DNA from 2 places in the Porcibacter vitabionis genome. Region 1 is predicted to be linked to the other one. Evidence: predicted binding sites of a transcription regulator. Region 1 holds the regulator's gene; the other holds the start of a gene.
The links. Region 1 encodes NrdR, which represses ribonucleotide reductase genes. Its sites were predicted from a motif close to CACAANATNTTGTG; they were not measured.

Region 1 (4,435 bases):
GGATATAGACTACCACTTGCAGAAGCCTACTCAAAGAATGTTTGACGATTGCTGTAATGAATTTTGGAATACTACAACATATGTAGTAAAGGGCTTATGCCGCAAAGAAATTCTTTTTGCTATTGACCATATGAATGATATAGTACGAAAAGAATTGCTTCGCATGATTTCCTGGCTGATTGGTATCAAACAGGGATTTCATTTCAGTTTGGGAAAAAACTATAAATTTATGAAGCAATATGTCCCAGAGGAATTGTGGGAACGACTTATGTCCACTTATAATATGGATTCCTATCCCCATATGTGGGAATCCTTTGAACAATGTATGGCATTGTTCCGGGAGGTTTCGTCAGAAGTGGCATGCCAGTTGGATTACCAGTATCCACTATATGATGAAAAAATCAGTAATTATGTGATTCGGCAAAAGAAAAAATATGGCATTGAAGATGATAACAAATAAAATTTTTTCAATCGAAAAAATTTATTTTGATTATTCAATTTTGAAAAACTGAATACCTCAAAATCAGAAAGAGCGCGGACAAGCACTTTGAGGGATTGGCCGCCTTGTCCACCCATCCAGCGGGGCGGCGGGCGGCGGTCAAGGCCGGGTGTAACCCCGTTCATTTCAGCCTTGACGGTTGCCCGCTGTCCTGCTACTTTTCCGGGAGTGTGGCCACAACTTCGGGACACTTTGTCCACAAGTCGGAGCGTAGGACGAGGGACGGGGGCTTTCATATACCTGCCGCCGTTCTCTGAAAACAGGCCGATTTTTTGCTCATTCCCATTCGCAAAAATTCAGCCTGTTTTCCTGCCGGAGCAAACGGGGCGCAAGAAGCACCGCACCCCGTTTCCCCCGTCAGCCACGCCAGCAGGTATAACACACTACACTTTGCAAGCAAAGTCGTGTGCCAAAGGGGGCACCCCTTTGGAAACCCCGGACAACAAAACAGGCGGTATGCTGCCCTCTCCGGGAGCATACCGCCGTTTGTTGTCAGCAGCCCGTTTCACGGTCTGCGTGTAGTTCCTTGTAAACTGACCTAATATTCTGTGCAAACTACAGGGCCTTCACCTGTTCCACGATCCGATCCAGCACCTCAGCCGGTACCGTTTTATCATCATAAAGATCCTGGATCCGGCTCTCTGAGTTCAATAGTGCAGTCACATCCAGCCAGCCTGCTTTCTGAAATTCCTCATCGAAGATATGAAATATAGACCGATCCTGAAGAAGTTCAGATAAGGGCAATTTACAAAAGTCTTCTGCCATTTTCATGCCTCGAAAAAGAAAGACGCCGGCCGCCCTTCTTAAGAAAGGCAGCCCACGTCAAATGATTAGATCCTGTTACTATTATGCACGAGACAGATACTCACCGGTACGGGTATCGATCTTGATCTTATCGCCGGTATTTACGAACAGAGGTACATAAACCTGTGCTCCGGTCTCAACAGTTGCCGGCTTGGTTGCGTTCGTTGCAGTATTTCCCTTAACGCCAGGCTCCGTCTCTGTGATCTCAAGTTCTACGAAAAGAGGAGGTTCAACAGCGAATACATTACCGTTGTAGGAATCCAGTTTAACGGTCTCGTTTTCCTTAACGAAATCAAGAGTGTTGCCAACTTCATCAGCAGTCAGAGAGATCTGATCATAGGTCTCTGCATCCATGAAGTTATAGGTATCCCCATCCTTGTAGAGATAGGTATAATCCTTACGATCGATACGGGCAGTAGGGAACTTCTCGGTCGGACGGAAAGTGGTCTCACGAACACCGCCATCGATGATGTTCTTCAGCTTTGTACGTACGAAAGCTGCACCCTTACCGGGCTTAACATGCTGGAACTCTACGATCTGCCAGATCTTGCCCTCCCACTCAAGTGTAATACCGTTCTTAAAATCGCCGGCTGAAATCATCTGATTTTCCTCCTTAAAACACACATTTTTATTCTCAGGACGTATCCGTCCGAATTGACCATCTCGGTTTATTCTTAGCAATACGCACGATTACTAATCTATTCTACAGTAATTCGATAAAATTTTCAATCATTTTTACCTGCTCTGCTGCAATACTTCTCCTCGATCTCTGTAATCATATCCACTCGCTTTGCATGACGACCGCCCAAAAAGTCAGCTTCCAGAAAGGCATCTACGATTGCTTTGGCTTCTTCTAAACCGACAATTCTTGCTCCAAAAGCAATGATATTCGCATTATTATGCTGCTTGGCAAGCCTTGCCGAAACCGGCTCGGAGCATACCGCTGCCCGGATCCCGGGAACCTTATTGGCAGCCAGACTGATCCCGATACCGGTTCCGCAGATCAAAACCCCCTGATCCGCCTGACCGTTCTTTACAGCCTCTGCCACTTTCCATCCATATTCCGGATAATTGCAGCTCTCCTTGGTATCCGTTCCGAAATTAATCACCTCATAGCCCTTTTCTTCGAGATAAGCCTGAATTTCCTGCTTCATCTCTACAGCAGCATGATCATTTCCGATTGCGATTTTCAATTTCTTCTCCTCTCCCGTATTGGTCTATATTTCCCCTTAAAGAACGAATGCTCAATCCTGCAGCTTCTTCAGTTCCTCCATGAAAGTATCCACGTCCTTGAATTCCTTATAAATCGACGCAAAGCGGACATAAGCAACAGAATCCAGAGACTTCAATTCTTTCATAACAAGTTCGCCGATCTCAGAACTTGCAACCTCCCGCTCCTCGCGGCTGAAGATTTCCTTCTCCACGCTGTCTACCAGTTCGCGGATCTGATCCGCGGAAACCGGCCGTTTGTGGCAGGAAAGGAGAACGCCCTTCTCGATTTTCGAACGGTCATATTGCTCGCGGTTATTGTCCTTCTTAATGACAATAAGGGGAATGGTCTCGACCTTCTCGTAGGTCGTGAATCGCTTGCCGCATTTCTCGCAGGAACGACGGCGGCGTATGGATGTATTGTCGTCCGCCGGCCGGGAATCAATCACACTGGTATCATTATTTCCGCAAAATGGACATTTCATCGTTTAAGGATCCTCGTAAGTTGATAATGGTAAAACAGAAATATTGAATCAATCATACATTGAAACGGAAGGTGATGACATCGCCGTCAGAAACGACATAGTCCTTACCTTCCAGGCGAAGCAGGCCGGCCTCCTTGCAGGCAGACATACTGCCCAGCCGCTCCAGGTCGCTGTAGGCACATACTTCGGCACAAATGAAGCCCCTCTCGAAATCGCTGTGAATCTTTCCGGCAGCCTGAGGTGCTTTGGTTCCCTTCTTAATAGTCCAGGCTCTGGTTTCGTCCTCTCCTGTGGTCAGGAATGAGATCAGGCCCAGGAGATCATAAGAAGCCTTGATCATCTTATCCAGGCCGGACTCTTCCAGGCCGAGATCAGCCAGGAAATCCGCACGCTCGTCATCATCCAGCTCGGAGATCTCGGCTTCGATCTCAGCAGATACCACATAGACACCGGAGCCCTCCTTGGCTGCATACTCTCTAACCTTCTTCACTTCCTGATTAGAAGCGCCGTCATCCGCCAGATCTTCCTCGGAAACATTGGTGGCATAGATCACAGGCTTTGCTGTCAGAAGATTATATTGCTTGAATGCTGCCTCTTCTTCCTCATTCTTAAGTTCAAAGGCCTTGGCCATATTTCCATCTTCAAGGAAAGGACGAAGACGCTCCAGCATTTCGACTTCCGGCTTCAGGCTCTTATCCTGAATGGACTGCTTTTTGATCTTGGAATATCGGCGTTCCAGGATCTCCATATCGGAAAAGAGAAGTTCCAGATTGATGGTCTCGATATCACGAAGAGCATCGATAGAGCCATCGACGTGAATAATATTGGTATTCTCAAAGCAGCGTACCACATGAACAATGGCATCGCACTCACGAATGTTGGCCAGGAACTGATTTCCCAAGCCCTCGCCCTTACTTGCTCCCTTGACAAGGCCGGCAATATCCACAAATTCAATCGTTGCAGGAATGGTCTTCTTACTGTGGTTCATATCCGTCAGGACCTTCAGGCGATGATCGGGTACGGATACGATGCCAACGTTCGGATCAATCGTAGCAAAAGGATAGTTTGCCGCAAGTGCGCCGGCTTTGGTCAGCGAGTTGAAAAGAGTACTTTTCCCTACATTGGGAAGGCCCACGATTCCGAGTTTCATAATGTTTTATATCTCCTTAAAAAGTCTTTATTTTATGAGCTTTGCACGTTTTCCCATTTAAGGCTCCTTTCTAAGCTAAAGAAGCCCCTAAAACAACTAGTGTATTATACACTAATCAGAGGCTCTTTACAATGTAGTTTCATTTTTAGCATGCCTGAAATCCGCTGATATCAAGCATTCTTTAGACAATATGTAATGACCTCCGATTTGTAGGTTCGTGGATTTACCTGTATACTACAAGTCGGAAAAGACAAATGGTAACAGGGATTACCGCATACAAATGGAGGT
Region 2 (4,435 bases), on a different contig from region 1:
GCGCTGAAGGACAGCGGCTTTGATGTTCTTTCGGTTGGTAAGATCAATGATATCTTCGTGGGAGAGGGAATCACGGAGTTTGTGCGTTCCAAGACTTCTGTTCATGGCATGGACCAGACCGTGGATTATGCAAAACGTCACGACTGGACAGGACTTTGCTTTACAAATCTGGTGGATTTTGATGCGCAATGGGGCCACAGAAGAAATCCGGTTGGATATGGTCAGGAACTGGAAAAATTCGATGTTGGTCTTGAAAATATGATGAGAGTTATGAAGGATGATGACCTTCTCATTCTTACAGCAGATCACGGAAACGACCCGACTTACACAGGAACGGATCATACCAGAGAAAAAGTTCCATTTATTGCGTGGTCTCCTTCTTACAAAGAGGGAGGAAGGCTTCCGGATGAAGATACTTTTGCCGTGATCGGAGCTAGTGTCTGTGATAATTTTGGCGTAAAGATGCCTGAGAATACAATTGGCCATTCGATTTTGGAAAAATTGTAGAAAGAGGAAGCGGATGTATGAAAAGCTTTTAAAAAGTCGTGCCTGCATCAGGCGTGTGACCGATTTTGAACCGGATATTGCAATCACTTTAGGCTCAGGACTGGGCGGATTGAAGGAAAAAGTGAAAGCTGTTGCTGAGGTAAGCTATCGTGATATCGATCATTTTCCTGTTTCAACGGTAGCGGGCCATGAGGGGAAGTTCATATTCGGGGAACTCGCAGGAAGAAAAGTCGTTGTGATGAGCGGGAGAGTTCATTACTATGAGGGGTATGATATGACTGATGTTGTTCTGCCCGTCCGGCTCATGGGATTGCTTGGTGCAAAAAAAGTTCTTCTGACCAATGCGGCAGGAGGAATCAACCCGGATTTCAAGCCGGGTGATCTTATGATGATCAAGGATCATATCTCCACATTTGTGAGGAGCCCTCTGATCGGAAGGAACATTGACGAACTTGGAAGCAGATTTCCTGACATGAGTCATGTATACAATGAAGAACTTCAGGAGAAAATAAGAGAGTCGGCAAAGCGGACGGGGGTCGCTATCCGGGAAGGAGTCTATGTCCAGCTGACCGGCCCCAATTATGAAACCCCTGCAGAGATCAGGATGTTAAGAATGCTTGGCGGAGATGCAGTAGGGATGAGTACCGTTGTGGAAGCCATAGCTGCCCATCATATGGGCCTTAAGGTTGCAGGAATTTCCTGCATAACCAATATGGCTGCAGGAATCCTGGATCAGCCTCTGAATCATAAAGAGGTTCAGGAAACAGCGGATCGGACAAAAGATGAGTTCGAGCGCCTGGTCATGGATCTTGTTTCTCATATGTAAGAATGGGTGGCAGAAGCATCTGCCACCCATTTGTGACTACGTGTCTTTTCACTGCTATGAAACTCCCACCGCTGCAATCAAAATATAGTAATATTATACAAAAAAAGCCCAAGATATGGAAAATATGAGGGGATCTTTGGCGGTATCAGAGCTTTGAATAAAAGTTCGACAATTCCACAAAGCCCCATATCCTGCGGTCTTATGATAAGGGAAAACCCAATTTTAAAAATTCGGCAATTTGTGTCCTTGTAATCCTCCCGGTTTTGCACTATATTAAGGCTTGTCACAAGATATAGTGTCGAAAAGAAATCAAACAAACTATATTTAGTTGTTTTTTGAAGATGTTTTCTGATAATTCCTGACAGGATCCAGGAAGAGGAAGAAAAATTCAAAGTGCCGGATAAAGATGGCCAATAATAGCAGGAGGAGAGAAGAGAAACATGGCAGAAGCAATGAAAAATGATGATGTAAAGACCCGGGTGATCAAGAGAAACGGTAATGAAGTCGATTTCGATATCAATAAGATCATCAATGCAATCAGTAAGGCCAATCATGAGATTGATGGCATCCATCAGATGAATGACTATCAGATCATGGCAGTTGCCGAGAATATTGCAAAACGAGTTGCTGCCTCTCCTCATGCGGTCAATGTCGAGGATATCCAGGACATGGTAGAGACCGGCATCATGGAAATGCGCTGTTATGAAGTTGCACAGAAGTATGTCCGCTATCGTTATAAGAGAGAGCTCTCCAGAAAGTCCAATACGACCGATGACGGCATCCTTTCTCTGATCGATCAGGCCAACGAAGAGGTAAAACAGGAGAATTCCAATAAGAACCCTGTCATCAATTCCACCCAGCGTGATTATATGGCCGGTGAAGTCAGTAAGGATCTGACCAATCGTGTGCTTCTCCCGGAGGATATTGTAAAGGCTCATAAGGAAGGAATCATCCATTTCCACGATGCAGACTATTTCGCTCAGAGAGAGCATAACTGTGATCTGATCAATCTTTCGGATATGCTGCAGAACGGAACCGTGATCTCGGAGACCATGATCGAGAAGCCGAAGAGTTTCTATACGGCCTGCAATATCACCACACAGATCGTCGCTCAGGTTGCCAGCAACCAGTACGGCGGACAGTCTTTCTCTCTGGCACATCTGGCACCTTTCGTTGATGTCAGCCGGCAGAAATTGAAGAAGCAGGTCATTGAGGAGCGGAAGGAGATCGGCGATGATCTGGATGAAGACAAGATCATGAAGATCGTGGATCACAGACTTCAGTCTGAGATCGAATCCGGTATTCAGACCATCCAGTATCAACTGGTCACTCTGATGACCACCAATGGACAGACACCTTTCGTTACCATGTTTATCTATCTGGATGAAGTACCGGAAGGACAGACAAGGGATGATCTGGCACGTCTGGCCAAGGAAGTCTTCCGTCAGAGAATTCAGGGCATCAAGAATGAGAAGGGTGTCTGGATTACACCGGCTTTCCCCAAGATCATCTATACTTTGGATGAGGACAATATCGAAGAGGGCAGCAAGTACTACGAACTGACAAAACTTGCTGCAAAATGTACTGCAAAGCGTATGGTCCCGGACTATATTTCCGCAAAGATCATGAAGCAATTGAAGGGTGATGTCTATACCTGTATGGGCTGCCGGTCCTTCTTGACACCGGACAATGAAGACCAGCCGGAAGGCCTTTGCAATGCCGGAAATAAGTCCCATGCCAAGGATTATAAGGAAGGGGCCCATAAGTATTACGGCCGTTTCAATCAGGGTGTTGTCACCATCAATCTGGTGGACGTTGCCTGCTCTGCCGTGAAGGAAGCCAAGGAGAAGGGAACCGACCGCTTTGATGAGTTCTGGCGGATCTTTGATGAGCGTCTGGAGCTTTGCCACAAGGCTCTCCGCTGCCGTCATGAGCGTCTCTTGGGTACCGTTTCGGATGTCGCTCCGATCCTCTGGCAGCATGGCGCCCTGGCCCGTCTGGGAAAGGGAGAGAAGATCGACAGCCTTCTCTTCGGAAACTATTCAACCATCAGCCTCGGTTATGCAGGTCTTTATGAGATGACGATGGAGATGACCGGAAAGAGCCATACCGACGAAGAGGCGAAGCCTTTTGCCCTTTCTGTTATGCAGCACTTGAATGATAAGTGCAGCGAGTGGAGAAAGGCCGAGAATATCAGTTATTCTCTCTATGGCACACCGATGGAGTCTACGACTTATAAGTTTGCCAAGTGTCTGCAGAAGCGTTTTGGAATCATTCCTCATGTGACGGACAAGAATTACATCACGAATTCTTATCATGTCCATGTCACAGAGAATATTGATGCTTTCCACAAGCTGAAGTTTGAGTCCGAGTTCCAGAAGCTGTCTCCGGGAGGAGCAATCAGCTATGTCGAGGTTCCCAATATGCAGAGCAACATCCCTGCGGTTCTGTCCATCATGAAGTATATCTATAACAATATCATGTATGCAGAGCTGAATACCAAGTCGGACTATTGTGAAGTCTGCGGATATGACGGAGAGATCAAAATCGTAAAGGATGATTCCGGAAAGCTTGTCTGGGAATGCCCCAACTGCGGAAACCGTGATCAGAGCAAGATGTCGGTTGCCAGAAGGACCTGCGGTTATATCGGAACCCAGTTCTGGAACCAGGGTCGTACCCAGGAGATCAAGGATCGTGTTCTGCATGTAGCCAATCCGGAATTCTCGGATGTGGATATGAATGTCAATGCGTCTGTGAAATAAGACTGCCTCCTCTTGGATCCCGGAGGATGCCATTCTGAAGGATCTGGCATTGAGAGTTCATACAAGAATTTTGTGAAAAGTCCCGGTCTTCCCAAGCGGAAGGCCGGGTTTTTCTGTCAAAAAAATTGTGCTATGATAAGAGAGATCATGAAATACAGACCTGGTTTTACGAGTAGCTTTCAGCTGCTTATTGAATGAAAAATGAAAGAAGAAATGACACCATGAATTTTGGTCAAATCTATTATGCAGATATTGCCAACGGACCGGGGGCAAGAACATCCTTTTTTGTTTCCGGCTGCCGCCATCATTGTAAGGGCTGCTTTAATGCAGAGACCTGGAA

Region 2: a site for NrdR is predicted at 1,618-1,631, ahead of nrdD (anaerobic ribonucleoside-triphosphate reductase). Genes of this name have one in related genera too.

The regions. Positions count from the first base shown of each region.
Region 1 covers NZ_JBJYZD010000022.1:14-4,448, reverse strand. The annotation lists gene ACKX2L_RS11310 (aminoglycoside 6-adenylyltransferase AadE) at 1-460, shown strand, start outside; gene ACKX2L_RS11305 (hypothetical protein) at 1,055-1,264, opposite strand; gene efp (elongation factor P) at 1,346-1,903, opposite strand; gene rpiB (ribose 5-phosphate isomerase B) at 2,029-2,496, opposite strand; gene nrdR (transcriptional regulator NrdR) at 2,548-2,997, opposite strand; gene ychF (redox-regulated ATPase YchF) at 3,050-4,147, opposite strand.
Region 2 covers NZ_JBJYZD010000009.1:45,973-50,407, reverse strand. The annotation lists gene ACKX2L_RS07875 (phosphopentomutase) at 1-507, shown strand, start outside; gene ACKX2L_RS07870 (purine-nucleoside phosphorylase) at 521-1,333, shown strand; gene nrdD (anaerobic ribonucleoside-triphosphate reductase) at 1,774-4,095, shown strand; gene nrdG (anaerobic ribonucleoside-triphosphate reductase activating protein) at 4,317-4,435, shown strand, end outside.